One region of the Sporomusa intestinalis genome, then DNA from elsewhere that is predicted to be linked to it. Evidence: riboswitches for the same ligand, from Rfam matches in the RefSeq annotation. Region 1 holds a riboswitch; each other region holds the start of a gene.
What was found. A riboswitch is a leader RNA that binds a small molecule or an ion and turns the genes downstream of it on or off. The one in region 1 is predicted to bind thiamine pyrophosphate.

Region 1 (7,813 bases):
AACAGCCTGAGCAAAAAAATCCTGCCGTTTCGCTTCCTGCTCTGCTTTGTTTCTGCCCCAGGGATAATCCACACCAGCCAGATATAACCCGCCGCCTACTGCCTGGCTGCGGTTTTCCAGCACCGTGACCGGGCTGGCATACAAAGCCTTACGAATGCGGCCAATATCCCGGAAGTATTCGTGATTGCCCAGGCAGTAGAACATACCGTGCGGCAGTTCAGAATGAAAAGCGGTCAGCCGCGCCATTGTCGGCGACAGCAAATCCAGATCGTCCACCAAATCGCCGGTAATTGTCAATAGCTGCGGCTTTTCCTGCTTAACCATGGCCAGTACCCGATCCAGCTTATCCATGCCAAAAAATGAACCAATATGAGTATCACTGATTTGAGCTATGGAATAGCCGTCAAGCGCCGGCGGCAATTGCGGGAAAGACAGGGTATACCGGTGAACAACAATATTTGTATCCCCGCCAACGACGCCATACGCAGTAACCGCCAGCGGCAGGGCCGGAACCACAGCCACGGCCCCCTGTAAAAACTGCCGGCGGGTTAACCCGCCCCCGGCCGCTACTCCTCCCGCTGCCGGTTCTGTCGCTGTTTGTCCGGTTTGCCGGCGGCTAAACCGCCTTGCCAGCAGCCTGACAACATAGCCGGCCAGCAGTACCCCGAGCATGAACAACAGTCCAAACAGCCATACATACGCCGCGTAAGCGGCATACCGGGCCCATTCGCCGGCAGGGCGCAGCCAGCGGCCGCTGCCAAGAATCGCGAATGATAGGATGGTGGCCAGCCAGTAACCATACCTAACCGCCTTGCCGGCATAAACAGGGTGCCATTTAGGCAGAATTCGGACCCCCAGCCAGGTCAGCCCGCCAAAAAGCGCCAGTATGAACAAGATTCCATAGAGTGCCGGACCATGCTGCATATTAGCCTCCTTATAACCCTTATCCGTATCTCCTAATTATCTCCGTAAAATACCTTTAGTATAGTAGATCTTAGCGAAAAAAAAAAGCTCTATATCCAGCAGTCAAAAATGATAGATAAAAACAAAGAAACCGTATACAAAATTACCGGTTTCTTCTATAACTTATTGTTTTTTTGTTAATAAGGGCATATTTTTTTAGGCAAAAACATACGGCATATAGTACAGTGCTCACTTTTGAAGCTGTACTCTGAAAGGAGGTGAGGGATTACCATGGCGGTTATAACCAACACCTGCAATACGACCTGCAACACTACCAGCTCCACCACTAATCCGGACACCAATACCACCGACAGTACCACTACTACCACTAATACCACGACCAGCACGACCAGCGACAATATTTCAATAATCAATACCCTGTTAGCTGACATCAATGCTGTTATCCCCAACTATTCCTCACTTGTTGCTTCCTACCGGCTGCTGGTCGGCGCCTCGGAGGAAATTCAGCGTACTCCCGGAGTACCGTTTGAAATCTTTGAGCGGTCCGTAATCCGTTATGACCGGGCAGGCACTCTGATCGATATGCTGAATGAACTGCTATGCTGCAAAATTGCCTTCAGCAGTGAACTGCTCAGCATTACCTGCGCGCCCATTGATATAGTAAAGCTTGTGACTGATTGCCTCTCGTCCGCTGCCGATGACCAGTGCGCTACCGCCGAGCAGATCGTTGTGCTGGAAGCCCTTCGCCAAACACTGTTCAACCGCTGCCGCACCACCTCCTGTTTTGGTCCCCCGCCGACAGGAATTACCCCCGAACCGCCCGCCAAGCCGGCCCAGACGGAGCTGCCGCCTGGTGATGTCCTTAGCGACCTGGAAACAACGCAGGAGCTGGAAACAGAAGCCACCCCTGTTGCCCCGCCAATACCCCGGCCCCAAAGCCCCTTAACCCGCAAGCACATCTAGTACTGGCGCCAGGCTGCGCAGCAAGGTGCAGCACCGTCACCTAATCCGTCAGCAGGCCTGCCCGCTTATACAGACTGTAAAAATGGTGCGTAGGCCCCACACCTTTGCCAACAGACAAGGAATGTTCAATCGCCAGGGTTATGTATTCTTTGGCCGCCTTTACCGCGGCCGCTACAGGCAAACCGCGGCCGATGTTGGCCGCTATAGCGGAGGAAAGCGTACAACCTGTGCCATGGGTATTCCTGGTGTTAATCCGCCGGGACGGCAAATACACTGGCTGGCTGCCGGCCAGTAAGACATCTGTGGCATCACCGCTCAGGTGCCCGCCCTTGAGCAGCACACTCTGGGGTCCCAGGGCAAAGATCTCCCGGGCGGCGGCTTCCATATCGGCAAGGGTTGTGATGGAGCGACCGGTAATTACCTCTGCTTCCGGTATATTGGGGGTCACAATGGCCGCCAGCGGCAGCAAATGCTCAACCAGCGTACTCTCTGCCGCCGGCTGCAGCAAATGATAGCCGCTTTTTGATATCATAACCGGATCGACGACAATATTTTTAGCGTTATATTCCCTTAGCTTGTCTGCAATCACTTGTATGGTCTCAACTTGCGATACCATGCCAATTTTAACGGCCGCCACCTCAATATCATCAAAAATTGCTTCAAGCTGCCGGGCGATAATATCTGGCGTAACATCCTGAACCGCAAATACCCCCTGGGTATTTTGCGCAGTGATCGCGGTAATGACGCTCATCCCATATACCCCATGGGCGGCAAAAGTTTTAAGGTCGGCCTGGATACCGGCCCCGCCGCTGGAATCGGAACCGGCAATTGTTAACACATTTTTCATATCCTCACCTCACAATTAGAAAAACTTGGCTTGGGCCAGTCCGCCGGGATGCCGGCAGAAGCCGCCCGTGCCCTTTAGGGTATAGATTCTTCTTACCCCTTAGATCATAGTCTGATGGGGTAAAAATAGGCACAGGTAATCCGTGCAGGAATACCTGTGCCCTCAGTTGATGGCAGCAATTAGCTTCCCTACGCTGGCATTATCCAGAATCAGGTTAAAGAGTCAAAGATATCAAAGGATCTTAATCTCAGCTGGCCTCTCCAGCGCCCCTAGCCCATACCTTATAAAATTGTTTAAATTTTAACATATTTTACCTAAAAATACAAGCCATCCAATCTGTAAAGCTACCGGACAAGCCTCCATTGGATTAATATCACTGCTAAAACAGGTAATAACGCCTATAACAAAAGTCAAATAAAGTCAAAAAGTCAGTAAAGGTGAGTATCCCTGCGCCTGCTCGCACTAACAGGCAAAAAATCAGCCGATTAAGCCTAAAATCAACGTACATTGCCTTTAATCCGACTCCTATTAATAACATTTTTCTGCTAATATTTAACTGTAAGCTTATTTTAGCACATAATCCTTGCAGTAACTTCAAATAATTTTTTCAGGGAGGGATAATATAATGAACAGTGAAAAATATACCCAGAAAGCTGCGGCGGCCCTGCAGGAAGCGCAGCAGCTGGCCGCCCTGCACTACCATCAGGAGCTAACCGCCAAACACCTGGCACTGGCTCTTGTCAAGGATGCCGAGGGTATTATGGCTTATCTCCTGGCACAGCTGGCCGTCGACATCCGGCTGTTTACCGTTAAACTTGAGCAGTTGCTGCAGACCATTCCCGCGGTCCGGGGGCAGGACAGCGGACTGCGCATGAATACCGCCATGGTGCGGGTACTGGCGTTAGCCGAAAAACATGCCCAAACTATGAAAGACGATTATATCAGTGTCGAACATTTGTTTATGGCCATCACGGATGACGGTGATGCCGACCTGGTAAAAGTATGCCGCGATTTCGGCCTGACGAAAAACCGGATTCAGGAGATTATCACTGAGTTCCGGCGCGGGCAAACAATCACCACCGATAACCCTGACGAAAACCTGCAGGCCCTGGCTAAATATGGCCGGGATCTGACGGAACTGGCCTGCCAAGGCAAGCTCGACCCGGTAATCGGCCGGGACGAGGAAATCCGCCGGGTTATTGAAATTTTATCCCGCCGCACAAAAAATAATCCGGTGCTGATTGGCGAGCCCGGGGTTGGCAAAACAGCAATTGTTGAAGGCCTGGCCAGGCGCATTGTTGCCGGCGACATACCGGAAACCTTAAAGAATAAAGCCGTGTATTCCCTCGATCTGGGGGCCATGCTCGCCGGGGCCAAATACCGCGGCGAATTTGAAGAACGGCTGAAGACAGTATTAAGTGAAATCTCCAAATCCGAAGGCAAAATCATATTGTTTATCGATGAGCTGCATACCGTGGTGGGGGCCGGGGCCGCGGAAGGAGCCATGGATGCCGGCAATATCCTCAAGCCAATGCTGGCCAGGGGCGAACTCCGGTGCATCGGCGCAACCACGCTGAATGAATATCGCAAGCATATTGAAAAAGACACGGCCCTGGAACGGCGCTTCCAGCCGGTTATGGTAAACCAGCCCAACATCGAGGACACGATTTCAATTTTGCGCGGGCTAAGAGAGCGTTACGAGGTCCACCATGGCGTAAAGATAAAAGACGCCGCCCTTGTCGCCGCCGCGGTTCTGTCCGACCGGTATATTTCCGACCGCTTTTTGCCGGATAAGGCGATTGACCTGATTGACGAAGCGGCGGCCAAGCTGCGTACCGAGATCGATTCCATGCCGACAGAGCTGGATGAGACCTTGCGGCGGGTTATGCAGCTGGAAATTGAGGAACAGGCCCTGAAAAAAGAAACCGACTCTTCTTCCAAAGACAAACTTGGCCGCCTCGGCCAGGAGCTGGCCGCCCTCAAAGAGCAGGCCGAGTCCCTAAAAGCGCAGTGGCAGCTGGAAAAACAGGCTATCATCCGGCTTAGAGACTTAAAAGAAGAGATTGAAACTGTCCGCACCCAGATGGAAGCCGCCGAGCGGGCCTATGATCTGAACCGGCTGGCCGAACTCAAATATGGACGCTTACCGGAGCTTGAAAAAAAGCTCAAAACCGAAGAAGAACAGCTCACCCATAACCGCACCCATAAAACCATGCTCAAGGAAGAGGTCGATGAGGATGACATCGCCAAGGTAGTCAGCCGCTGGACAGGTGTACCTGTAACCAAACTGATGACGGGCGAAAGGGAGAAACTGGTCAACCTGGAAGACATCCTCCATCAGCGGGTCGTCGGTCAGGAAGCCGCGGTCACAGCCATCAGCGAAGCCATTATCAGAGCCCGGGCCGGTATCAAAGACCCGAGCCGGCCTATCGGTTCCTTTATCTTCCTGGGTCCGACCGGGGTCGGCAAGACCGAACTGGCTAAAACCCTGGCCGAGGTACTGTTTGATGATGAACGCAGTATGATCCGGCTAGACATGAGTGAATATATGGAGAAACATGCCGTCGCCCGTCTGATTGGCGCCCCGCCCGGTTATATCGGTCATGATGAGGGGGGCCAATTGACGGAAGCTGTCCGCCGCCGCCCTTACAGTGTCCTGCTGCTGGATGAAATTGAAAAAGCCCATCCTGATGTGTTTAACGTCCTGCTGCAAATTCTGGACGATGGCCGTCTTACCGACAGCAAGGGCCGCACGGTTGATTTTAAAAATACGGTGATCATCATGACCTCCAATATCGGTTCCCATGAAATTTTAAACAGCGATTTTGCCACCGCCAAAGATCGGGTGCTGGATTTACTGAAACACAACTTCCGGCCTGAGTTCTTAAACCGCATTGACGATATCATCGTCTTTAATGCCCTCACCGCCGGGCAGGTCGGTGCCATTGCCGCCATCATGCTGGAAACCCTCAACAAACGCCTGCAAAAACAATTGAGCATTACTTTGACCTGGGATAACAGCGCCCTGGAACTATTATCAAGAGAGGGCTATGACCCGCAATTCGGCGCCAGACCGCTGAAACGTTTAATCAGCCGCCTGGTTGAGACCGAATTGAGCAAAATGATCATCAGGGGCGAAGTACCGGAGGGCAGCAAAGTACAACTAAACGCCCCCGCCGGCAAACTATCCATAACAGTCCGTACCTAACCCCTTGCTGCTGAAAATAATGAGTTCGTAAAATCCCCGCTTGCCGGGGATTTTTTTTCTAGGACCTCGGCACTAGCATCCATGACTTAAGGCTGATTGTAATTCGCCAGGATCAACTTTATACTTATATTGCCATGATTTTTACTGAAAAGGGGGTTGGGAGTATGTCAACAAGGATGATCAGCGTCAATGAGTTAGTTTCCGGGATGGTTATCGGTGAACCGGTCCTGTCAGCCAGCGGCAAGACCTTACTGGGGAAAGACATTGTTGTCAACCCCCGCATCATCTCCCTGCTGCTCATGTGGGATGTTCACAGCATTATTATTATCGATGAAACAGCCGGGCAGGAAACGGAAAGCCCGCAGGAATCGCCGCCGCCGGTTGCCCAGCCAAGCAGTCTGACGGCAGACTTTATTGCCTTTTTTAAAGAATATGACAGTGTGATGACAGGTGCTGCCCATTCTTTTGATTTTATTAGAAATAACAATCAGATTCCGGTACAGGAACTTAAGGATACTTCGTTCAGCATCTACTCGGCTGTGCTTTCCACCGGACCGGCAATTATGGATTACCTGCTGGTCAGCGATTATAATCTGGCCGACAAAGTGGCCCGCCATTCGGTCATGGTGGCTTTTATCAGCAGCATTATCGGGCGGAAGCTGAGAATGACCGACGACCAAATCCACGTGTTAATTCTGGCGGCCTTGCTGCATGATGTGGGAAAGCTGGTCATTGCCAAAGAGGCCGATGCTCATCCCAATTCCCATATCATAACCGGCGGCAAACTGCTCCAGCATGTTCCTGCAATACCCCAGGAGGTCATGCTGAGTGTTTTGCAGCATCATGAATACATGGACGGCAGCGGGCGCCCCTTGGGGACAACCGGGGATAAGATCCACCTCTATGCCAGAATCATTGCTGTTGCCGATTTCTTCCACCAGCGGTCTTATACCGGCGTCCATGCCAATCCTTTCCCGGTTTTGGAAGCCATGGCCAAGGAGATGTTCGGCAAACTTGACCAGGGTGTGTGCCAGCCCTTTATCCGGCACATTCGCGATTGCCTGATAAACTCGCCTGTGCTTTTAAGCAATGAGAGCACAGGCCAGGTTATTTTCTTCAATGCCAACAAGCTTGACAGGCCGGTAATTAAAACAGCTGACGGCACAATCATTGATCTTGCCGCTACCCGGAATGTGGCTATTAAACACCTGATCAATCAGGAATATTTAAGTAACGCCAACTAATGCAGGGACCGGTGTAAATACTCGCACTAACAACAGGTCTGTTCTGACGCAATGATTCAGAACAGACCTGTTTGCTTTATGCCTGTTTGCGGTTGTCCACCACACGTTTGGCTTTGCCTTCGCTGCGCTCAATCGTGTGCGGCAGCACCAGCCGCACGATGGCCTTGATATTCAGTACCGCTTTTAACTGGTTTTGAATTATTTTTTCCAGGCTGCGCAGCCCGGTATCTCCCAACTCTGCATAACCGGCTTCCGTGGGCTCCACCAGCACAGTCAGCTCATCCAGATTGTTTTTCCGCTCAATAATCAGTTGATAATGGGGGGCGGTAGCGCCCATTTCCAGCAAAACACTCTCAATCTGAGACGGAAAAACATTAACGCCGCGAATAATCAGCATATCATCACTGCGGCCTGTAACCCGCTGCATAGTCACACCGGTCCGGCCACAGGCACACCGATTGCGGCTGAGGGAAGTAAGGTCGCGGGTACGGTACCGCAGCATCGGCATTCCTTCTTTAGTTAATGTAGTGATCACCAGCTCCCCGACCTGGCCGTCAGGGAGGGGCTCAGCGGTAACAGGGTCAATGATTTCCGGGTAAAACAGATCCTCATGCAGATGAAGCCCGG
Region 2 (7,813 bases), 2.7 Mb from region 1:
AAACTTAACGCCGAGCTGTTGTTTTCCTATGACAGCGATGCGGCCGGGCAAAATGCCACCGTGCGTGCCCTGGAAACGGTCAGGGCCCTGGGAGCGGCCATTAAAATCGTATCCGTGCCTGATGGCAAAGATCCTGATGAATTTATCAGGAAACATGGCGCCGCTGCTTTTCATGATCTGCTCACATCGGCTCAACCGCTACTGGATTATCAGCTGGACCGGGCTCTCAAATCAGGCGATTATTCTACAGTACAGGGAAAAATTGCGGTTGTCGGTAAATTAGTGCCTATTTTGGCTGAAGCCGATAACTCAGTCGAGGTGAATGCTCATATTTCGCGCTTATCGCAGATACTCGCGGTGGACGAAAATGCGTTACGCAGCGAGATAACCAAATATGTCGTCCACCTCAAAAAGGATAAAAATGTAAAAAACGGGAAAACTATAAATATTGCCCTCTTGTATAAGCAGGTTCCTCCCGCCGCCCTGCAGGCGGAACGACAGCTTATCAGGCTGTTGTGCGATGATTTAACGCTTATTCCTTATGTTCTGTCTAAGATTTCACTACAAGAAATACAAGGCGTACTACAGCAAGAGATTATTAAATTTATATTTACTGCGTATAATATGGAAAAAAATATAACACAGGCGGCAATCCATGCCGGTGTCGATAAGCTAAGTGAAAAAGCAAAGACTGAGTTTTCACATATTATGTTAATGGATATACAATTTGATGATGTGGTCAAATTTCTTGAAGACTGTATTAAAACCATCCGGTTGGCACATCTGACCGCACTGTATGAACAACACCGGCTAATGGCCGATGAATTAGAACGCATGGGGGATAGTAGCTTTCTGCAGGAATTGGCGGAAAGTCAGCGAATTAAACATGAAATTAGCAAATTACATCATTAATAGTCAGGTATTGTACTATGTATTACCGTCAAATGCCAGAGGAAGGGGGGAAAACTATGGCCGATAAGAAAAATACGTCAGGTGAGCAAGTCAATGAGCTTTTACACAAGGGCAAAAAACGTGGTGTATTAACATATTCTGAAATTATGGATACTATGCAGACAGAAGATATGAGCCCGGATGAGATTGATGATATGTATGAAATCTTTAGCAACAAAGGTATTGAGATTGTTGACGAAGTTCCGGATGTTGAACTGATTGAAGGCCCAGACATGTCTGAGATCGAATCGACGGCCGAAGAAGTAGATATAGATCTCACCATTCCTGAAGGCATTAGTATTGATGACCCTGTCCGCATGTACCTTAAGGAGATAGGCCGGGTACCGCTTTTAACTGCCGACGAGGAGATTAAACTGGCCAAACGTATGGAGCAGGGGGATGAGGAGGCTAAACGCCGTCTGGCTGAAGCCAACTTAAGGCTGGTAGTCAGTATTGCCAAACGCTATGTCGGGCGTGGCATGCTGTTCCTGGATCTGATTCAGGAAGGGAATCTTGGCTTAATCAAAGCAGTAGAAAAATTTGATTATAACAAGGGCTATAAGTTCAGCACCTATGCTACCTGGTGGATCCGGCAGGCAATAACCCGCGCGATCGCCGACCAGGCACGGACGATTCGCATTCCTGTTCACATGGTTGAAACCATTAATAAGCTGATCCGGGTATCCCGGCAGCTTCTCCAGGAATTAGGCCGGGAGCCATCGCCGGAAGAGGTGGCGAAAGCAATGGATGTCAGCGTGGAACGGGTGCGGGAGATCATGAAAATAGCCCAGGAACCTGTATCTTTGGAGACGCCGATCGGTGAAGAAGAAGACTCTCATCTGGGAGATTTTATCGAAGACCAGGATGCGCCGGCTCCAGCCGAAGCTGCCTCGTTTATGCTGCTCAAGGAACAGCTGGAAGAGGTTTTGGAAACACTGACACCGCGGGAAGAAAAGGTATTGCGCCTGCGTTTCGGCTTAGATGACGGCCGGGCCCGCACGCTGGAAGAAGTGGGACAATATTTTGGTGTTACCCGTGAACGTATCCGTCAGATTGAAGCCAAGGCGCTGCGGAAGCTTCGCCATCCCAGCCGCAGTAAAAAGTTAAAGGATTTTCTGGAGTAAAACTAAATATTACTTGACGTAACCTGGACATTGTTTTATAATAATCAACGTTGGCGATATTCCTCGATAGCTCAGTTGGTAGAGCAATCGGCTGTTAACCGATCGGTCGTAGGTTCGAGTCCTACTCGAGGAGCCATAATAAGCAGAGAGCCAAGTTTTTAGGAGCACTGGCGACGGGGAAACTTGTGCGAATCGCTTAGTTCCGAGCGCTAGCGAAGAACATCCTATATCTGTTTAACAGGCTTTCTCCGGAAAACCTGTTTTACTGTCTTTAGGGCCTATAGCTCAGCGGTAGAGCAGCCGGCTCATAACCGGCTGGTCCCTGGTTCGATCCCAGGTGGGCCCACCAACGTGGGATGTGGGAGACCGCATCCCACCTCTCAAACGGCCCGTTGGTCAAGCGGTTAAGACACCGCCCTTTCACGGCGGTAACAAGGGTTCGATTCCCTTACGGGTCACCATAAGCAGCGAACCAGGTTCTCACGAGTCGATAGACGAAATGAGAACCTGTGTGATAAGCAGAGAGCCAGATTTTTAGGAGCGTAGCGACGCGGAAATCTGTGCGAATCGCTTAGTTCTGAGCGTAGCGAAGAACCTCCTTTCTCAATATCAAAATTAATACGGGCGATTAGCTCAGCCGGGAGAGCGCCTGCCTTACAAGCAGGATGTCGGCGGTTCGATCCCGTCATCGCCCACCATAAGCAGAGAACCCAAGAAGGCGAGCCGTGAGGCGAAGGCTGATTGGTGTGAATCGCTTAGTTCTGAGCGGTAGCGAAGAACTTCCTTTATTATCCAAACATGGGCGATTAGCTCAGCTGGGAGAGCGCCTGCCTTACAAGCAGGATGTCGGCGGTTCGATCCCGTCATCGCCCACCACAGCAAAAAACCTGCGAATTTAACTTCGCAGGTTTTTTGCTACCCATCAGAATCGGCAAGCAATCAAGGCTATGAGCCAAAGGATAAGGGGAGAAGATAACAACAATAATTGCCAGGAGGGCTGTTTGTGAAATTGGGTCAGCGCTTACAGACGATTGCCGCCATGGTGCCGGCCGGTGGGACTATGGCCGACATTGGGACTGATCATGCCTATTTGCCCATATATCTTGTAACAGAAAAGATTGTGACCCGGGCTATTGCCGGTGATGTTCACCACGGACCGTATGTATCGGCCAAAAATGCGGTGGCGGCAGCGCAGCTGCAGCAGGCGATCTCGGTTCGCCTGGGTAACGGCCTGGCGGTCCTGCAACCGGGGGAAGCCGACATTGTGGTCATTGCCGGCATGGGCGGTGCCAACATCATTGCGATCCTGCAAGCCTGTCCGGATATAACCGGCAGGATACAGCGCCTTATCCTGCAGCCAATGATTGCCGCCGCTGCGGTCCGCGAGTGGCTCGATACCCACGGCTGGCAGATTGTTGACGAACAGTTGGTGCTGGAAGAGGGGAAACTCTACCAGATTATGGCGGCCGAGCCTGGCGCCGGCTCCATTGCCGACAAGTCACTCTATGAGATTGGGCCGCTGCTCTGGCAGTCCAGGCATCCGCTACTCAGGCAGCACATGAATGAACTGATCAGTCATCTGCGCGCCGTAATTCTGGCGATGAGCGGGAGTGACGGCGCAGTAAAATCCGCTAAATACCGGGAATACACCAGTAAGCTTAACGATTTGGAGGAAAAGCTGTCATGTCTGTAATTTGCCGTGATGTTTTACACGCGCTGGAAACACTGGCGCCCCCGCAGCTGGCGGAACCGTGGGATAATGTCGGGTTGCTGCTGGGTGATCCCGCGCAACCGGTTCAGAAAATAATGGTAGCCTTAGATGTGGACCAGGCCCTTGCCGCTGAGGCCATTACCGCCGGCGCGGACCTGATTGTCGTTCATCACCCGCTGATTTTCAAAGGCCTTACCCGTATCCGTACAGATTCCCCCCAGGGAAAGCTGCTGGCTGACCTGATTACAGCCGGCATCGCGGTGTATGCCGCGCATACTAACCTGGACAGCGCCCGCGGCGGGGTGAATGATGTATTAGCGCAAAAGCTGGCATTAACGGAAATCCGGCCGCTAACTACTGCCTATCAGGAGCCACTGCATAAATTGGCTGTTTTTGTGCCGGCCACGCATGTTGACCAGGTCCGGACGGCAATCACCGCAGCCGGCGCCGGGCATATCGGCAATTACAGCCACTGCACGTTTCAAACCCAGGGTACGGGAACCTTTTTCCCATTAACCGGCGCCCAACCCTTCCTCGGCCGGCAGGGAAAACTTGAATTTGCCGACGAATGCCGCCTGGAAACTGTTTTTCCGGCCTCGCTGCGGTCGCAGATCATTGCGGCCATGGTGGCGGCTCACCCTTATGAGGAAGTGGCCTATGACGAGTATCAGCTGCTAAACAAGGGCCCGAGCTATGGCCTGGGACGGGTGGGGGCCCTGGCTGCGCCAATGGGGCTGGCCCGGTTTATCAGCCAGGTAAAAACAGCCTTGCAGATTGGCACCGTCAGAGTGGCCGGCGCTGAGGCTGAACAACAGGTCGGCACGGTGGCCGTATGCGGCGGCAGCGGGGCCAGTCTGATCCAGCAGGCCGTTGCCGCCGGTGCCCACGTTCTGGTTACCGGCGACGTGAAATATCATGAGGCCCAGCAGGCGGCCGCGGCCGGCCTGACCATTATTGATGCCGGCCATTTTGCCACCGAACAGCCGGTTGTCGGTTTTGTGGCCGACTATCTGCAGCAATGGGCCGGCAAAAATCATTGGGATATTACAATTATTGGCAATCAGTCGAATAAAGACGCATTTACATTCTGTTAGCTCCGGTTAACGGGCCGGCAGCAGCTTGACGGGTTGCCTAATTTTGGTATACAATAAATACATATAAATCAAAAACTGGCTGACCGAGGGAGCTCATGTTATGGGCTGAGAGTGAAACTATTAAGTTTCTTACCTCCAATACCTGATCGGGATAATACCTGCGGAGGGAGGTCGTGTGTAATTTGTGTAATTGTGCGCGTCATTACCCGGTGGGGGCGACGTGCTTTTTATTTTTTATGAAGGAGGAAGCAGTGTGAGATTAACTGTAAACGGCCGAGAGCTGCACATGCCGGACGGCGTTACCCTGGCTGAACTGGTTGGCAGGCAAAAATTCAATCCTGAGGTCATTGTGATTGAGCATAACCGGCAAATCGTTAAAAAAGAAGAGTGGCAGACAATTATCTTACAAGCGGAAGACTGTCTTGAAGTGGTTACTTTTGTAGGAGGAGGCTGATTGTGATGACGAAAGACCCCGTGGGCGATGCCTTACTTATCGGCGGCAAGCAATTAACCAGCCGGTTATTTTTAGGAACAGGGAAATTTGCCAGCAACCGGCTGATACCAGAGGTGGTCAGCGCTTCCGGCTCGCAGGTGATCACGGTTGCGTTACGGCGGATTGACCCGGCCTATAAAGAAGAAAACATAGTTGACTACATACCGGGTACCTGTACCTTAATGCCCAATACCTCCGGCGCCAGAAATGCCGAAGAGGCGGTCCGCATTGCCCGGTTAGCCAGAGCCGCCGGGTGCGGCAACTGGATTAAAATTGAAGTGATTGCCGATAACCGCTATCTGCTGCCTGACAATATCGAGACAATTAAAGCCACCGAGGTGTTAGCGGCCGAGGGTTTTGTGGTGCTCCCCTATATGAGTCCTGATTTAATGGCGGCCAAACGTCTGGCTGCAGCGGGGGCCGCCGCGGTTATGCCGCTGGGAGCGCCGATTGGTACGAACCGCGGTCTGAAGACCAAGGAAATGGTAAAAATCCTGATTGAAGAAGTGCCGCTGCCAATTATTGTTGACGCCGGTATCGGCCGGCCGTCCGAGGCGGCCGAAGCCATGGAAATGGGGGCGGCGGCGGTGCTGGTAAATACGGCGGTGGCAACAGCCCGCAACCCGGTTGTTATGGCCGAAGCCTTTGGTCTGGCCGTCGCCGCAGGGCGCAAAGCCTATCTCGCCGGTCCGGGGGCCATCCAGGGTGATGCCGCGGCCTCGTCGCCCCTGACGGGTTTTCTCCGCGAGTGAATAACAGCAGGCAAGGAGGTATATTGTGAGTGTTTATGAGGAACTGTCAAAATACCGGGATTTTGACTTCGCAGCAATCTTTGCCCAGGTTACTGCTGCCGATATTCAACGGGTTATCAGCAAAGACCGGTTAACTGTAGCTGATTATCTGACCTTATTATCACCCCAAGCCGAGCAGCAGCTTGAGGCTATGGCCCAGCAGGCCCACCGCCTGACGGTACAGCACTTTGGCCATACCATTTTGCTCTATACACCGCTATATCTGGCTAATTACTGTGTTAATCAGTGTGTATACTGCGGTTTTCACGCCCACAACGCAATCGAGAGAAAAAAACTGACACTGGATCAGGTCCGGGCTGAAGCCGAAGCTATCGCCGCCACCGGTTTAAAGCATATCCTTATACTTACAGGCGAATCACGCCATCATTCTTCTGTAGGCTACATTAAAGACTGTGTCCGGATATTAAAAGACTTTTTCACCTCGATTAGTATTGAAATATATCCTCTCACTACCGATGAATACCGTGAGCTGGCAGCGGCCGGTGTGGACGGCATGACCATTTACCAGGAAACCTATCATGAGGCAGCCTACGCTGAGCTGCATCCGGCCGGCCCCAAACGGGACTACCGGTACCGCCTGGATGCTCCGGAACGGGCCTGCCGGGCCGCGATGCGCACCGTTAATATCGGGGCGCTTCTGGGCCTCAGTGACTGGCGGCAGGAGGCGTTTTTGACAGGTGTGCATGCCGATTACCTCCAGCGCAATTACCCCGGGGTCGAGATCAGCATGTCGCCGCCGCGGATGCGGCCCCATGTCGGCGGTTTTCCGCCCCGGGTCATTGTCAGTGATAAAAATTTAGTGCAATATATTCTGGCTTTCCGGTTGTTTATGCCGCGCGGGGGGATCACCCTGTCGACCCGTGAGAGCGCCGCCCTGCGCAATAATATGCTCGAACTCGGCATTACCAAAATGTCAGCCGGGTCGTGCACCGCCGTGGGCGGGCACTCGGAAGCGGCGGCTGTCGGCCAGTTTGAAATCTCTGACGAACGCAGCGTAGCTGAAATGGCGGCGATGCTGTATGCCCGCAATTACCAGCCTGTCTATAAAGACTGGCAGCTATAGCGGGCGGAGTGCCAACGAAGGAGGGAAGAAGGATGCCAAGACCGGGGATGACTAATTTTTTAACCACAGCCATATATGCCTTAACCGCCGAAGAGCATTCACTGGGCCGCAGCAATGTGGAAGTAGTGCAATTGCTTATCAGCGCCGGTATTAAGGTCATACAATACCGGGAAAAAGATAAAAAGGCCGGACCAATGTATCAGGAGTGCCTGATCATACGGGAACTGACACAGCAGGCCGGCGTTACCTTTATTATTAATGATCATATTGATTTAGCCCTGCTGATTGGAGCCGACGGCGTCCATATCGGGCAGGAGGATTTGCCGCCGGCCAAGGTTAGAGAGTTAATCGGCCCGGATATGCTGCTGGGCTTGTCCACCCATTCACCGGCCCAGGCCCAAGCGGCAGCCGCACTGGGGTGTGTTGACTATATCGGGGTAGGGCCGATCTTTGCCACCCGGACCAAAAAAGACGTTTGCGCGCCGGTAGGGCTTACTTATCTGGAATATGTCGCGCGCAATCATGCACTGCCATTTGTCGCCATCGGCGGCATTAAGGAGGGCAA
Region 3 (7,813 bases), 1.5 Mb from region 1:
GCTTTGCACAATAAGCACCTGGACATGCGGGCCTGCAGCGCAGGGGTCAGCGCTAATTTTCCCTCACTAACCGCTTCCAGCAATTTGACTTTGCCTCTGGCTGTGGTGTTTTCATTGTCGGCGGCTTGAAAAACCGGGCAAACAGACCGGCAGGTACCACAGCGAATGCATTTGACCAGTTGTTTTTGCCATTCTCCGTAATGGTTCGCCATTTATTTCCCCCCTTGCAGCGTCAGGCGATTCAGGATAAGATGCGGGTCAAAAGCCAGCTTGGCTCGCTGCTCAAGCTCGGCCAGAGCACCGCCGCCGGGACCTCCGGCCAGCCGCTCATACTTGCCGGCCGCAATGCCGCCCGCCTGCTTAACAGCCGCCTGCAGCTCGGCAATAAAAGCAGCGTCCGCTTCCGGCCCGGGGCAAGCAATATTGAGTTTGCCCTCCGCCACCTGGCCAAACAGGCCGGCTTGAACGCCACAACGCCTGGCCGCTTCATAACAGGCGCCAATGAATTCGGCCTGACGGGTAAAGGCCAGCTTATATTCATCAGTCAGGACGTACCTGCCGGCCTGATGATAGAGACCGTTCCAGGTAACTGCTGTCTGGCCGCGCCCTTCATAAGCCTCCCGGACCGTCCCGCCCTGCTTTTTAATAAGCGCCGCCGCACTTTTGCTTTGCTCATCGGTTTCTTCCCGCAAGCCGTCAAACTCCAGCATAACCAGCTGACCTTGCCGGTTGTTTGGGAAAAAATCCTGCACCCTGTCATCCACCCACAACAAATAGGCCGGTACCAACCGGCTTTCTCTCAGGTCTTTGACAAAGGCCAACATGGCTTCCAGGCTGGAAAAAGTGACGGCCACCCCTTTGCGCGTCTCCGGCACAGGCAATAATTTCAGCAGAAATTGGGCGGTAATGCCATAATCGGTGTAGGGCGCGTTAAAAAAACGGGTAAAGTCATAACCGGTAACATTCTTGACAGTTTTACCGCCTGTTTTCAATACCTCGCCTGTCGGCAGAACAACCTCCGAGCCCATCAGGAAATGCTTGGCGCTCCCGTATTTCAGGCTGGATAGGTTAGAACAGCCTTCATAAAACAGCTGCCCGACCGTTTTGTGATGATAAAACGGGGTGTCGGCCGGGATAAAACGCAGGCCTTGCGCGCCTAACCGCTCGGCCAGCAGCCCGAGTGTAACGCCGGCCTCGACAGTGGCGACAAGGTTAGCCGTATCAATTTCAATGATTTTATCCAATTTTGCCAAATCGATGGTTACGCCTGCAGACTTTCCCGGCCGGTAGTTATATAGCAGACTGCCAGTATCAGCCGCTGTCCGCACTAGATGCTGCAACTCCTCGCTTGACCGGGGGAACACGGATTGGCTCACGGAAAGACCTCCTTCAGAATATTCTAATATAATAGTAGCGGCTTGTTGCTCCGCGCAACATACAATTACGACCAAACGCAGGAATTGGCTGACGAACCCGCCAAATCAGTCCCCAAACACGAAAACATGGGGATAGAAAACATGGGGACAGGTTATGTGTTTCATCCCCAAGCAGCCCCCGGCCTGGTTTATTGACAGCTCTAATTAAAGGCGAAAAGGATAATAAGGACGCGAGGGTGAAGTAAAGATTTAAAGTATTCGAATGGGACAGGTGTAAACATGGGACATACTGTAAAGCTGCCGCAGGCAGAGCTTATATTTGGCAAACCGCTGCCGGCGGCAACGCTGTTGCTGGCGGCCGGCGGCAGACCGCCGGCCGCAGAATGGTTTCTGCAGCTGGCACCCCAGGCCCCTCTGTGGTGTATCGACAGCGGCATCCATATCAGCCGCCAGGCCGGTATAACCCCGGCCCGGATCATTGGCGACGGCGACAGCGCCAGCCCCGAGGCGTGGGCCTGGGGCAAGAGCCTGGGCGTGCCGGTCGAGGCCTATCCCGCCGACAAGGATCATACCGATTTTCAGCTGGCTTTGCTTAGAGCCCGGGCTATGTACGGTCCGGCCACTGCCGTTGTCACCGGTGTCTGGGGTGGGCGGTTTGACCATACTTTTAGCAATATTCAGTCGTTAGCCGGCTGGGAAGCACTTGGCGGCAAAGGGATTGCCGCCGATGAGTCGGAAGTCATGTTGTTTATAGCAGGCCAGGATACCGTGCGGATAAAAGCGGAGGCCAAGCCTGCCGTCGTCTCCCTGCTTTCCCTGTCCGACTGCTGCCTGGGGGTTTCCATTGACGGCGTGCGCTGGCCTTTGCAGAAAACCGAGCTGCGGCGGGACCGGCCCTACGCCATCAGCAACCGGCCGCTGGCCGCCTGTCAGGAAGTAACGGTAGCGGTGGCTGCAGGCTTGCTGGGGGTTTATCTGCAATGGCCCCATGATAAATAAGAACAAAACTTGCAAAACTTATAAAATACTTGCCGGTTAAACCAAACAGTGCTATAGTGGAATAAAATACCAAATATGCTAGGGGTGCCTGCGGGCTGAGAGATGAAAGCAGATTTCATTAACCCTTAACCTGACCTGGATAATGCCAGCGTAGGGAAGCGACTTGACGTACAGCAAAAGCCGCAGGCCTGCCAGGGCCTGCGGCTTGTATTTATTTTCGAATGGAGGAGAAAAGATATGAACGGCAATCTGCTGGACAACCTGGCAACGATTGCAGCCAGCCCGACCGTACTGTTGACGCTGGGAGGAGTTATTCTGCTGGTCGCAGCGCTGCTGCGCATGAAGAAGATAACATGTAACGCCAGGCTGATGTCCCATATCGGGCTCGCGCTTGCTCTGGCTGCCATTCTGCACGCCTTTAAGCTATACCATATGCCGCAGGGGGGCAGCGTAACTCCCGGCAGCATGATTCCCATACTGCTGATGGCGTTTTTTTACGGCCCCGAGGTTGGGTATCTCACCGGTTTTTTATATGGTATGATTAATTTGATCCAGGACCCCTTTATCCTGCACCCGGTACAGATGTTGTTTGATTATCCGCTGCCCTTTATGGCTTTGGGGCTGGCAGGCTATTTCAAGGGCCGGTACCTGACGGGGGCTGCTGTCGGCATTATGGGACGGTTTATCTTCCATTATCTTTCCGGCATCGTGTTTTTTGCCAGCTATGCGCCGCCGACGGTCTCGCCCTATCTGTATTCCTTCCTGTTTAATGCCAGCTACCTGAGTATTGAATTTATTGTTTGCGTAATTATCATGCGCCTGCTGCCGATTGAACGGATTGAAATGACCATTAAACGGCAGGCATTGGTTGGCGACCATGTTAAAGAAACGAAAGTATAACCCTGATTCCTGGATGAAATTTATACTGTCCCGCCATTGGCGGGACAATGTTTATTACGACGCGGGGACAGGCTACTAGGCTACTGTTTTGCTTGTGGCAAAACAGCACAATTAACCGCAGGTTTTCCACGCATAAAACCAGGTAAGCCGCGCAAGTTATATAGTAAGGTATAAGCACCGGCTAATCGCCGGACTGATATTAATATCCAGCAACTACCGGAGGGAGGAAGAATATATGACGAAACCGGAAGCTTACCCTGTGGATCAGCCCCATCCGCCTAAACGCAGCAAAAATCAGGATAGCGATATGCCGGAACCACTTTCCGGCTCCAAGAAGGTTAAAAATCATAACCACACCGGCCAGCGCCACGGCGAAGGCTCCTAATTCCTTGTCTAACACGCATACGAATAGCCGGCGCACTAACAGCCATTACGGCCAAAAAAGATGCCCTACAGTTCCTGAACTGTAGGACATCTTTTTTGAATAGCTGCTTTACTTGCGGCTTCCTGCCCAGAACCAAACAGCCGCATATTTTCTCGACTTGACCACAACCGGCAGTACAATAACCGCCGCCACGCCGCTCTGAACGAGGTTGCCGGGAATGGATGCCATCGGCACCAGCCAGCTGCCGTAAATAATCCCTGCGGCGCCATAATAAGCAACCACTTTCATGCAACAAGCCGCCGCCAGGATCAGGACATAGGCCGTCAACGTCCGGTTGGTTTCGCAGATGGCGCCGACCGTATATCCCATGAGACCGACAATGGCCAGCGTAAAGGGAGCCCATAAAAACCATGCCCCTTAAGGTTTTGGTTTAAGATACTCATCCAATACCATTTTCGTTTTCCTTAATGCCTGTTCCAGTTTATTCGCCGTAACCACTACTTGTTGAAAGCCGGTGTGAAGATCTTTTAGCGCCATACATTGCTGCTCTTCCAACAGCTTCAGCGAAGGAAAACAGAGCGAAAAACTGCTCCAGGCTTTGTTTATAACTACATAGGTGAGCAGCGAGCTGCCCGCGGCATATACCAGCCCGCCTGCCAGCCGCAGCAGCAGCCAGGGAAAAAGCCCCTGGTTGGTTTGACCAACAGTTAAGCCCAGAACATACCAGAAATGCGACTGAAGGCCGCCGGCAACAAGCAGGGCGACTGACATAATCAATAAACCGCCATTGAGCAGCAGGAGTCCGATCCAGCTAAACAAATAATTTTTTGTGTCAAGTGCGACCTCTGAGAAAAAGATGTAATAGCTCAGGGCCAGCACCAGAAAACCAAAGACGCCAAACACCGCAAGATGGGAGTGGGCGGAGGTTATGTACGTTCCGTGAATATATTTGTTAACAGCCGGAATAGCCATAAAAAAGCCCAGCAGACCGGCTCCAAAAATATGATAAAACATACTGCACGCCAGCATGGCTGTAACCATTTTCTCCCGTTGTCCAAATTGGTAAAAATACTGGACTTTTACCGTCCTCATAATAGAATAAAGCAGTAATAACACCGGCACGATCTGGATTGTGCTAAAGGCGCCGCCGACCCAAATCCAGTAGGCTGGTCCGCCGGTCCAGTAATAATGATGGCCGGTAGCCAGAACACCGGTTACCACCATAACTATCATATCCAAATAAAGTACATTTTCAATGACCCGGCGCTGCATTCCCGGCAGTGTCACCACAACGGCCCCCAGCACGCCGGTGCCGATAAGTTCCAGGCTCATCTCCTCCCACAGATGAACGACCCAGAACTTTAAGAATTCTTCTGCGACCGGATGCGAATAACGCAGGATGTTGGGAATAAAAAAAACGATCAGGGTAAAACTCCCCGCTAACATACTAACCAGCGTGGCCCGGCTTTTTGGTACCTTTGCTGCCATATATGTCCGGATAAGATTATAAAACAGGATGCTGATAGAGATCGCAATCCCCACTTTGAGAGGCGGCAGCGCTTCGAGATATTCAATGCCTGCATTGAACCCAAGGATAAGTGAGCCAAGTATTGTTACTATCGTGACTAACAACAGCCAAAAATTTGCTTCGATTAGTCTTACACTATAGATTTCCCTGCCGGCTTCACTGCAAAAAAAATAGTAGATGATCCCGGTTATGCCAAACAGCGGCCACATAATACTGATATTGAGATGAAAGGCTCTGCCGGCAGTAAATGGAAGCGGCATGGGCACATCGGGAAACACGGTTTCCAAGGCACCGGCCAGCGCGATGATCCCCTGCAGGCCAAAAAATAAAAAAGTGATCAAAGCGTACTTATAACACAGTTTTTGGGAGATTAGCATTATAAGCTCCTTTTACCTTATGTCTTCCGGGTGCTGCCCCGAATGACCGCGGTTATTGGCATCAAGGGGCCAGCCAAGGGTATCAATGGTACTAAGGAATTTAAGATAGGCGGCAATGGCCTCAGCCTCTTGCTCGGTAACCTGGGCATGACGCTTGTGTTTGGCTCCGGTTAATATCGGCGGGTGTACCAGATAGTCCTTAAGTACCGCTTCTCCCCTTTTTTGACAGACCTTCGTAAGGTCGCCCCCTACATAGCCGCCGTTGCCAAAAACAGTATGGCATTCGACGCAGGCTCGCTTCTGAAAGGCGGTTTTCCCCGGTATCGCGTCCGGCGGAACCGGCCGGGCCGAGGAAGCATTAAGGATGGAATGATAGACAAGCAAGGTAAAGAGGCTTATGGTAGCTAACAAAAGACTAATAAAGACATACAATTTGGCCACGGCAACTCCCCCTCTTGCCTATTATTGCCGTATTCAACACAAAGTAGCAGTCTTTACAGCAAGCCGGTCATTGCCGGCCCCATAACCACCCCCTGGTTTAAAGCGGCGCGAAATGTTGAATACTACTGGTAGTCCACCACGCCTAAACCTGCGGTGTTCTTAGCGCGGTATTTCCCGTCCGGCTTCGTTGTCGTCACCTTGCAGATGCCCGCTATGCGCGGCCGCGCAAGTAATAAGAGGCCTGTCACCTACCGGCCTCGTTACGGCAGAACTTACTGAATCAGTTAGCGTCCTTCGCCTTGCCGGGCGAAAAACTTCGCGCAATTCAGCCTATAGCTCAGACTTGGCGGACTAGTAAGCAAAAATCCAGGCAGGGAAAAACATTATGCCAATTATTATCAGTAATTCCCAATTATTGCTGTTGCTGCTGCTGTCACTGCTTTTGGCAGCGGCAGCAGCCGTCTTGCTGGCTAAACCAATTGTGCGCTGTATCATAAACCGGGTCTCGGACGCTGCTTTATCCAAGCTGCTGTCCACTGATTATGAGCGAAACCTGGCCGAGCTGTACCCATCACTGCAGCGGTTTTCCGTGCTAAATTTAATTGAGACAAGCTTACGGGCCGAAACCGGCAAAGGTATAGCCAGGCCGCTAGGCTCACCCAAGCATTTTCCCGGTTATGACCACCTGATGTTTACCCCCCGGCAAATGACGGCCTTCGCCCTGCCCCCAAGTGCGCCCATTGACATGAACGTAACCATCGGCCCGCAAGCGGCAAAACCGCTGACTATAAAAATCCCGCTTATGATTGCGGGTATGGCCTACGGTTTGGCCCTCAGCGAGGAAGCGAAACTGGCTTTGGCCAGAGCCTCGAAAGTGCTGCAAACAGCGACAAATTCCGGCGAAGGCCCGTTTTTGCCGGCAGAACCGGTGGTAGCCGGCAAATTTATTTTACAAATTTGCCGTTGGTCCTGGGGCGGGCGAACAGACCAGGAAATCGCCGCCGCCGATATGCTGGAGGTTCAAATGGGCCAGGGGGCTGATATTGGCACATCCCGCATTGATGCGGTGGAAATCGAGGGCAGGGCGCGCCGACTCGGCGGCTTGGCTGCCGGCGAACCGGCTATTGCCCTGCCTGCCCCGCCCGGAATTCAAACCCCTGCCGATTGGCCTGCGTTTATGAATAAATTGCGCCAAAGAGCCAAGGGTATTCCCATAGCCCTCAAACTTATGGCCACTGACCGGATTGAGGAAGATTTAGCGGTTGCCGTCAGCCTGGGCTTTGATGCGGTCGTGATTGACGGGTCCGGCGGCGGAACGCACGCAACAGCGCCCATTAAGCAGGATGATTTTGGCTTGCCTAACATCTATGCCCTGGTGCGGGCCAAGCGGTATTTGGCGAATAGCGGGATTAGTTTAGTGGCAGCAGGCGGCTTTTCTACGCCAGGCCAGTGCCTGAAAGCGTTGGCCCTGGGGGCGGATGCCATCTACCTGGGTACCGTTCCCCTGTTAGCCCTCGCCCATAATCAAACCATCAAAGCCTCGCCCTGGGAACCTCCCACCACCCTTGTGTATTATAATTCACCGGCGAAAAGCCAGCTTAATATCGGTCAGGCCGCGACCAGTGTGGCTAATATACTGAACTCAATGGTGCTGGAGATGGAGGAGACTATACAGGCCTTAGGCAAGTCTTCTTTACAAGAACTTGGCCCTGATGACCTCGTTGCACTGGATTCCCTGACTGCGACGCTTACGGGTGTGAAACTGCATTCTGATTCAGCCGGACCCGCCGGCCCCCTGGTGTAACCA
Region 4 (7,813 bases), 1.5 Mb from region 1:
ACTGGCCGGCGCTTATGTACTGCTGATTAGCGGCATCACCTTCTTGCTGATTTTTTGGTTAAATGTCTGGTCTAAAAAACGGGGCGGCGAATCGTCTGTAAGGGGGTTGTTCTGAATGTTGCAAGTAACCGTAAAGAAAAAGCTCGCTGATTTTACGCTGGACATCCAGTTTTCTGTGGCCAACAAAATCCTGGTTTTGTTAGGTCCTTCGGGCGCGGGCAAAACAACGATCCTTCGCGCGATTGCCGGACTTTTGCGGCCGGATGAAGGAACGATTGCTCATGGTGAACGTATTTTGTTCTCGTCGGCGGCAAAAACGTTTGTACCACCCCAGCTGCGGCGGGTGAGTTATATGTTTCAGGAGTTTGCCCTGTTTCCGCATATGGATGTGAAAACAAATATTTGGTATGGTGTCAAAAAGAATAATAAGGCAGCAAATGAACTGTATGAGCGGCTGATTGAACTGCTGCATATTGAACACCTGACAACACGCTATATTGCCAACCTGTCAGGCGGGGAGAAACAACGCGTGGCTCTGGCCCGGGCGTTGATGGCCGAACCGGAAATTCTCCTGCTTGACGAACCTTTATCGGCCCTTGACAGCGATACCCGTCTGGAACTGCAGGAAGAGCTGAAAAGAATTCAGGGGCTGTGGAATATTCCCTTTGTTCTTGTCACCCATGACCGGGCGGAAGCGAAAGCATTAGGGGACAAATTTCTCTTTATGGAAAAAGGCAGGCAAACAGATCGTCAGCCCTTATGGCAGGATGTGCTGCTCCAATGTTAATGTAAGACAGGCTGCGGACCCCGCCGGGGATGGGCAGACCCAGGGGCTGCAAAACCAAAATGAGCAATCAACGGTAAAACTTCTTATCCTGTTTAATAGCGGGATAAGAAGTTTTTTTGTTCCCCTGCAGCGGCTGTGGTTTATTAGGCGGTGCAAAGAGGGGTTTGCACCTTCCTTTTTGTAAATAAGATTCACAAAACAGCGGCAGGGGAACTATGGTAAATAACGAATATTCCAACATATGGAATTATTTAATATTGGAGGCGGACATATATGTACCGGTTATCTGATTTTAAAACCGCGACAAAGATTTATGGGTTAATTATGTTTATGGTGCTTTGTTTATTGGGGGTGGGGGTGGCTGGTTTATTTGCGGTACAAATTCTGAGTCATGAGTTGACCCTGATGTACCATGAACGGCTGGTGCCTGTCCAGATGCTGGGCGAGGTCCGCTTGCTCAGTAAAGATTCCGAATCTAAGCTGCTTGAACTCATGCTGACGCCAGATGGGAATAAACATAAACAAATTATTCATAATATTGTGAATAATACTGAGCGAATTAATAAATTGCAGACAGACTATAAACAGCTTGCGCTTGATTCCTATCAAAAAAGCAAGCTGATTGAATTGGAAAAGGAACTGGCAGCTTACCGGCAGGCACGCCAGGATATTATTCAGCTGGCCACAAGCGGTCAGCAAGCTGCGGCTTTTGCCTTATATACCCAAAGTATGCCGATATTTATGAAAGCAACAGAGCTAAGGCGGGAATTAATCGGCTATAATAAAGATACAGCGGCAGCTGCTAACCGGCAGGGGCTTGCTGATGCAGCCCGGGTAACAAAGGGTATAGCTGCGGTTACAGGTTGTATGATTCTGCTGGCCTGTATTGGCGGTTGGCTGATCGTAAGGTTCATTGCCGACCCGTTAAAGCTGTTGACGAAAGCCGTGGCCGCCGTGGCCGGCGGCGATTTGTCCCAGCGGGCCGGACTTACGTCCCGGGATGAAATCGGCCGGTTGGGAACTGCTGTTAACAGTATGACCGCAGACCTGGGACATTTAATTGGCCGGGTAATTGATACAACCGGACAGGTCGCGGCATCTTCCCAGCAATTGACGGCCAGTGCTGACCAAGCGGCCCTAGCTGCCAGCCAGGTTGCCACAGCCATCACAACGGTCGCCCAGGCCTCTCAGGCGCAGTTCCTTTCCCTGGAGCAGACCCTGGGGTCTGTGGAGAATATGGCGGCACGCATCCGGTACATGGCGGCAAATGCCGGCGCGGTTGCCCTGGACGCAGATAAGGCGGCTAGTGCGGCCCGGGGGGGCAACCAGGCGATTGAAACTGCTATTAATCAAATGAGCCGTATTGAAAAGACGGTAATGGAATCAGCTGCGGTGATTACCGGTTTAGAGGCCCGCTCCGCCGCGATTGGGGAAATCGTGAATGTAATATCAGGCATTGCCGGTCAAACCAATCTCCTGGCTCTGAATGCAGCGATTGAGGCCGCCCGGGCCGGTGAACAGGGGCGGGGGTTTGCGGTAGTTGCTGATGAAGTCCGCGAACTGGCAGAGCAATCGCAAGCGGCGGCCAAGAAAATCGCCGCCTTGCTTGGGGAGATCCATAAAGATACCGATAAAGCGGCTGTGGCAATGCGGGCCGGCACCCAGGAGGTTATAACCGGCACGGAGGTAGTCCATTCGTCCGGGGCGACGTTCCGGGAGATTGCCGGTTTAATTGAGAATGTCTCGGTTCAGGTCAAAGTCATATCTACAGAGATTCTGGCGGTGGCGGAGAATAGCAGGCAGATTGTGACAGCAGTACAAGCTGTTGAGGAAACAGGCAAGGCTATCCTGGGACAAACAGAGACAGTTTCGGCCGCCACGGAGGAGCAATCAGCGGCCATGGCGGAGATTGCCGCTGCCAGCCAGGCTTTGGCCAGAATGGCCGAGAGACTGAGTACAGCGACCCACCGGTTCCGGATTTAGAACCGACAATAATCAACCGTATGGGCAGGACGGAAAAAAAGGCTTGTGCCGGCATCTCTACGGGACCCGGCAAAGCCTAATATTTAAATGTTTAAAAATTCCAAATTTTGTAATACTAAGTATTATTGGCAAAGGAGTGATACTTAGTGGACAAATGCGGCCATAACGGTGAACGGAATGAGTCGAAACTGCTGTGTGTTAGATGCAATACAACCCAGTTTGAGGTGGTCGATAAACTGGGGACAGATGAGGTGGTGGCCCGCTGTGGCTCGTGCGGGCAGGAAACCGACCTGGGAGTGATCGTCGGCACCCGCTATAGCGGAGCCGTGGAGGTCATTGCCGCACTCCGGACCTTATATGCTGTCAGCCATTATAAAGCCCGGAAAAATCAGGATGAGCTGGGCGTGCTCAGATATTGCAAAAAACATGATCAGCTGCAAGCGATTATTACCGGAACCATGTATCATAATCCCCTGGATATGGCGGCTGACTTATATAAGCTGATTGAGAATAGGCCGATTAATATTGTTGAAGCCAAACAAATCATCGCGAATATGGTTAAGAAAGGCAGTCATGAGTGATTACCGGTGTAATCCATGTCTACGTTGCCATCATAGATATTATGAATGGCGCCAATAATCTGGAGACCTTTGGCAGGGATTGCTTTTCTGAGGACAGGGCTGGCTGACTTTAATTTGTCAATGTTAAAGTCGATGTTAGCCCTGATTGCATTTGGGAGCAGTTCACCTGTACAGTGTTTGGCGTTTTCAACGGCCGGGACAATCGCCTGCAGGATTGAGCAAAGATGCAGGGGCGCCTCGGCCCCGGACAGGGCAGCCTTCACTGCGCCGCAGTCCTGATGCCCCAGGACGAGGATCAGCCGCACTGCCAGGTGTTCAACGGCATATTCCAGGCTGCCTAAAACAACAGTGTCCACAACCTGGCCGGCAGTTCTGACGACAAACAAATCTCCCAGTCCCTGATCGAAGATGATCTCAGGGGGGATGCGTGAATCGGCGCAGCCCAGGATGGCGGCAAATGGCTGCTGCCCTCGGATCAGCTCCAGCCGTTTTTTATAACCAATGTCAGGCTTGGCATACCTTTCGGTTACATAGCGCTTGTTGCCGGCGATTAGTTTCTCCAGGGCTTGATAAGCATCCATAAAAACACCCCTTCTGATAATTAATTTTGGCGTCAGATAATAAAAGTGGTACTGTTACAAGTAATAAATGCTTAATTACTTGCCAACAGTACCACTAAGAGCTTACAGTGCAGATGATCTGCGGCCTGAGCGGGCATGAGAAGTTGCTTGGCGAATAGTTGTTTGCGGTTTTGCCGGCAGAATAGAGACTAAGTTGCCGATATCTTTTAAAATCGTAAACAGCAAGAGGGGGTTTATCAATTCGGCCGTATACCCGTAGGTCGTGATATAATGCTGGCCGCGGTAACTTGTCAGGGCAAGGCGGCCGCTTTCCGCCAGAATGGTTTGCTGGCGGAGTAAGCTTGCCTGCATGCTATCCAACAAGTCAAAGGCGCGGGCGAGATCGGCCTGGCAATTCTGTTGGCATACCTGGCGGTAGACTTTGCCAAGAGGCTGATTTATTGTTTCAGCCTGTAATCCCGGCTGGTCTGGGGTTAAGCTCGCCAGCAGGCTGCCAATACAGTCAAAGGCTGGTTGGAAAATGATGAAGGTGATGATCCAGCGGAAATTTTGCTGGTGCCGATGAGCGCCCGGGCGACAGCAGGTAAGGTTCTGAAGCATTTTTTTAAAAAACTGACTGCGCCCATCATCGACACCGAACTTGTCACATGCCAACAATAGTTTCGAGCGATAGAAATCGACTAATTCCTGCAATAGTGCCGGTTCCGAAACAGATGTCATGGGTGTGTCCATGTTAGGCGATGCTCAGATCTTCCCCATTGAGGATTTTTTTCATATTTTTCATGGGGCACATTTTACCACACATCGTACAGGTATCTTCACACTCCGGTTGCGACTCCGCCCGGTATCTGCCGGCTTTTTCCGGATCAATAGCCAGTTCAATCATCCGGGGAAAGTCCACATCAGCCCGGGCTGCGCTCATCTGGTTATCCCAGGCGCGGGCCCCGGGAATTCCTTTAGCGATATCGGCCGCGTGAGCCGCTATGCGGGAGGCAATAATCCCTTCCTTCATGTCATCCAGGTTGGGCAGGCGCAGGTGCTCGGCCGGTGTCACATAGCAAAGGAAATCGGCGCCATTGGCCGCGGCGATGGCACCGCCGATCGCACTGGTGATATGATCGTAACCAGGCGCAATATCAGTGACCAGCGGGCCTAAAACGTAAAAGGGGGCGCCGTGGCAAAGCCTTTTTTCCAGCAGCATGTTGGCGGCAATTTCATTAATAGCCATATGCCCCGGGCCTTCAATCATCACCTGCACATTCCGCTCCCAGGCCCGTTTGGTTAATTCACCCAGGGTAATAAGCTCCTCAATCTGGGCAGCATCGGTGGCATCCTGAATAGAACCGGGACGGCAGGCATCGCCCAGGCTCAAAGTGACATCATATTGCTCGCAGATAGCCAGCAGCCGGTCATAATACTCATAGAAGGGGTTCTCCCGGTTGTTAAGCTCCATCCAGGCAAACAGCAAGGAGCCGCCGCGGGAAACTATATTGGTCAGCCGTTTGTTCTGCTTCACCCGTTCGGCTGTTTTCCGGTTCATACCACAGTGGATGGTCATAAAATCCACGCCGTCTTCAGCATGGCGTTCGACAACGGAAAAGAATTCATCGACAGAGATGTCTTTTAAATCCTTGTCAAGCATGCCGACCGCGTCATACATCGGCACTGTGCCAATCATAACCGGCGAGGTCTCTATCAGCCGGCGCCGGAATTCGCGGGTTTTGCCATAGCAGCTTAGGTCCATGATGGCTTCGGCCTTTAACTCAATGGCTTTTTGCGCTTTTTGCAATTCAAGCTCAATATCATAACAGTCTTTGGAAACACCGAGATTGACATTAATTTTGGTGCGGAGTTTTTCGCCGACTCCCATGGGATGAAGGCGGGTATGATGACGGTTTGCAGGGATAACCACCCTGCCGCTTGCCACTAATGTACGCAGCAGCTCAGGCTCAAGCTGTTCCTCCCGGGCTACAATTCGCATCTGGTCGGTAAGGATGCCCCGCTTCGCGGCATCCATTTGAGTTGTGTACATAATCTTTTTCCCCTTCCTCTGTAATTATATTTAGCTATAGGCAAAGGTGAGGGTAGGCAAGCTTCTGTTCTGGCAATGTAAAAGCTTTCCTACGGTGGTACTAACCACATCAGGTTCGAGGGTTGGAGTTTTAGTCCTCTCAGCCGTTGGGCACCCCTAGCTATAACTAAGCAACAATAATCATGCTGTCTTATCAGACAGTACTAGGCAGTTATGCTTTCACAGTTTTCAGCAGTTCAATCAGCAGGTCGCCTGTTTCCACAGGGTCCTGGGGTTTAACATACAGTTCCTTGATAAGGCCGTCAAAAGGAGCCTGAATCGTTGTTTCCATTTTCATAGCTTCGGTAACGACCAAGGGATCTCCTTTTTTTACATGATCTCCTTTTTCGACCATTACTTTAACCGCTTTCCCGGTCATGGAGGCGCCAAGATGGTTAGGATTGTCTTTTTCCGCTTTAATACGGGAAATGACAACTGTTTTAATATTCTTATCCTTGACAATAACCTCCCGGGGTAAGCCATTGAGTTCAAAATTAACTACCCGCGTGCCGTCAGGCAGTGGTTCCTCGACGGAAATAAACTTAACGACAAGAGTTTTTCCTTCCTCAATGTCGACTCTGATTTCCTCTCTGGGTTTTAAACCATGGAAAAAGGTTGGCGTATCGAGCATGGCTACTTCGCCGTAGGTATTGATAAAGCCGGCCCAGTCGGAGAATACTTTCGGGTACAGGGAGTAAGCCAGCACATCGGCGGTCGTAACCGGGCGCTGCAGGATACCTGCCAGGGTATCGCGGATTTCAGTAAAATTGGCCGGTTCCAGCAATTCACCCGGGCGTTTGGTCAACGGTTTCTTACCCTTAAGGATGATGCGCTGCAGTTCCTTGGGGAAGCCCTGGTAAGGCTGACCGATTTGGCCGGCGAAGAATTCTACCACCGAGTTAGGGAAGTCCAGGGTGTCGCCTGTTTCATAAATTGCATCCTCTGTCAGGTTGTTTTCCACCATAAACAAGGCCATATCACCGACGATTTTCGAGGAGGGGGTTACTTTGACAATATCCCCAAACATATCGTTCACCTGACGGTAGACCTCTTTAACCTTATCCCACTGGCTTTCCAATCCCAGCGATTTGGCCTGCTGCCGCAGGTTGCTATACTGGCCGCCGGGCATTTCGTGCTGGTACACCTCAGGATTGGGAAAGAAGAGACTGCTTTCAAACTCTTTGTAATAGGCGCGGACATCCTCCCAGTAATGGGACAATTCATTCATTTTCCGGATATCGGCAACAGGCTGCCGCGGATGTCCCTGTAAAGCGTAATACAGGCTGTTGCCGCTTGGCTGTGACGACATGCCGGACAAGGAGGAGATGGCCGTGTCGACAATATCTACACCGGCGTCAATGGCCCGGGCATAGGCATAAATGGCGTTGCCGCTGGTATCGTGCATATGCAGGTGAATCGGGATTTCCACCGTATCTTTCAGGGCCGAAACCAGGCGGTAGGCCGCCTCCGGTTTCAGCAAGCCGGCCATATCTTTGATGCACAGCATATGCGCGCCGGCCTGTTCGATATCTTTGGCCATATTTACATAGTATTTTAAATCGTATTTGGGACGGGCCGGGTCCAGGATGTCGCCGGCATAGCAGATCGCCACCTCGGCCACCTTGCCGGACTGCCGCACGGCGTCAATGGAAGTTGTCATACCGGCAAGCCAGTTCAGACTGTCAAAAATCCGGAACACGTCGATACCGGCCGTGGCGGCGTGAGCCACGAAAGCGCGAATGACATTGTCGGGGTAACTGGTATAACCCACCGCGTTCGAGCCGCGCAGCAGCATTTGAAATAATATATT

Region 2: another riboswitch for thiamine pyrophosphate. It lies ahead of thiS (sulfur carrier protein ThiS); the one in region 1 lies ahead of thiD (bifunctional hydroxymethylpyrimidine kinase/phosphomethylpyrimidine kinase).
Region 3: another riboswitch for thiamine pyrophosphate. It lies ahead of thiT (energy-coupled thiamine transporter ThiT); the one in region 1 lies ahead of thiD (bifunctional hydroxymethylpyrimidine kinase/phosphomethylpyrimidine kinase).
Region 4: another riboswitch for thiamine pyrophosphate. It lies ahead of thiC (phosphomethylpyrimidine synthase ThiC); the one in region 1 lies ahead of thiD (bifunctional hydroxymethylpyrimidine kinase/phosphomethylpyrimidine kinase).

Annotation. Positions count from the first base shown of each region.
Region 1 is NZ_AP042390.1:218,464-226,276, reverse strand. Features, by position in the region: gene ACZ481_RS01095 (metallophosphoesterase) at 1-924, opposite strand, end outside; gene ACZ481_RS01090 (hypothetical protein) at 1,195-1,887, shown strand; gene thiD (bifunctional hydroxymethylpyrimidine kinase/phosphomethylpyrimidine kinase) at 1,928-2,734, opposite strand; TPP riboswitch at 2,903-3,015, opposite strand; gene clpB (ATP-dependent chaperone ClpB) at 3,360-5,942, shown strand; gene ACZ481_RS01075 (HD-GYP domain-containing protein) at 6,107-7,186, shown strand; gene ACZ481_RS01070 (phenylacetate--CoA ligase family protein) at 7,263-7,813, opposite strand, start outside.
Region 2 is NZ_AP042390.1:2,877,823-2,885,635, reverse strand. Features, by position in the region: gene dnaG (DNA primase) at 1-912, shown strand, start outside; gene rpoD (RNA polymerase sigma factor RpoD) at 969-2,075, shown strand; tRNA gene ACZ481_RS13570 (tRNA-Asn) at 2,136-2,211, shown strand; tRNA gene ACZ481_RS13565 (tRNA-Ile) at 2,350-2,424, shown strand; tRNA gene ACZ481_RS13560 (tRNA-Glu) at 2,462-2,536, shown strand; tRNA gene ACZ481_RS13555 (tRNA-Val) at 2,698-2,773, shown strand; tRNA gene ACZ481_RS13550 (tRNA-Val) at 2,876-2,951, shown strand; gene ACZ481_RS13545 (tRNA (adenine(22)-N(1))-methyltransferase) at 3,079-3,768, shown strand; gene ACZ481_RS13540 (Nif3-like dinuclear metal center hexameric protein) at 3,759-4,880, shown strand; TPP riboswitch at 4,956-5,066, shown strand; gene thiS (sulfur carrier protein ThiS) at 5,134-5,334, shown strand; gene ACZ481_RS13530 (thiazole synthase) at 5,340-6,125, shown strand; gene thiH (2-iminoacetate synthase ThiH) at 6,151-7,248, shown strand; gene thiE (thiamine phosphate synthase) at 7,281-7,813, shown strand, end outside.
Region 3 is NZ_AP042390.1:4,282,912-4,290,724, forward strand. Features, by position in the region: gene ACZ481_RS19930 ((Fe-S)-binding protein) at 1-212, opposite strand, end outside; gene ACZ481_RS19935 (FAD-binding oxidoreductase) at 213-1,376, opposite strand; gene ACZ481_RS19940 (thiamine diphosphokinase) at 1,656-2,375, shown strand; TPP riboswitch at 2,446-2,549, shown strand; gene thiT (energy-coupled thiamine transporter ThiT) at 2,613-3,275, shown strand; gene ACZ481_RS19950 (small acid-soluble spore protein P) at 3,511-3,660, shown strand; partial or broken gene ACZ481_RS19955 (ECF transporter S component) at 3,769-4,059, opposite strand; gene ACZ481_RS19960 (cbb3-type cytochrome c oxidase subunit I) at 4,078-5,565, opposite strand; gene ACZ481_RS19965 (c-type cytochrome) at 5,578-6,006, opposite strand; gene ACZ481_RS19970 (FMN-binding glutamate synthase family protein) at 6,392-7,810, shown strand.
Region 4 is NZ_AP042390.1:1,711,898-1,719,710, forward strand. Features, by position in the region: gene modB (molybdate ABC transporter permease subunit) at 1-115, shown strand, start outside; gene ACZ481_RS07710 (ATP-binding cassette domain-containing protein) at 116-787, shown strand; gene ACZ481_RS07715 (methyl-accepting chemotaxis protein) at 1,061-2,770, shown strand; gene ACZ481_RS07720 (hypothetical protein) at 2,917-3,351, shown strand; gene ACZ481_RS07725 (carbonic anhydrase) at 3,342-3,932, opposite strand; gene ACZ481_RS07730 (hypothetical protein) at 4,035-4,664, opposite strand; gene thiC (phosphomethylpyrimidine synthase ThiC) at 4,666-5,967, opposite strand; TPP riboswitch at 6,034-6,132, opposite strand; gene pyc (pyruvate carboxylase) at 6,176-7,813, opposite strand, start outside.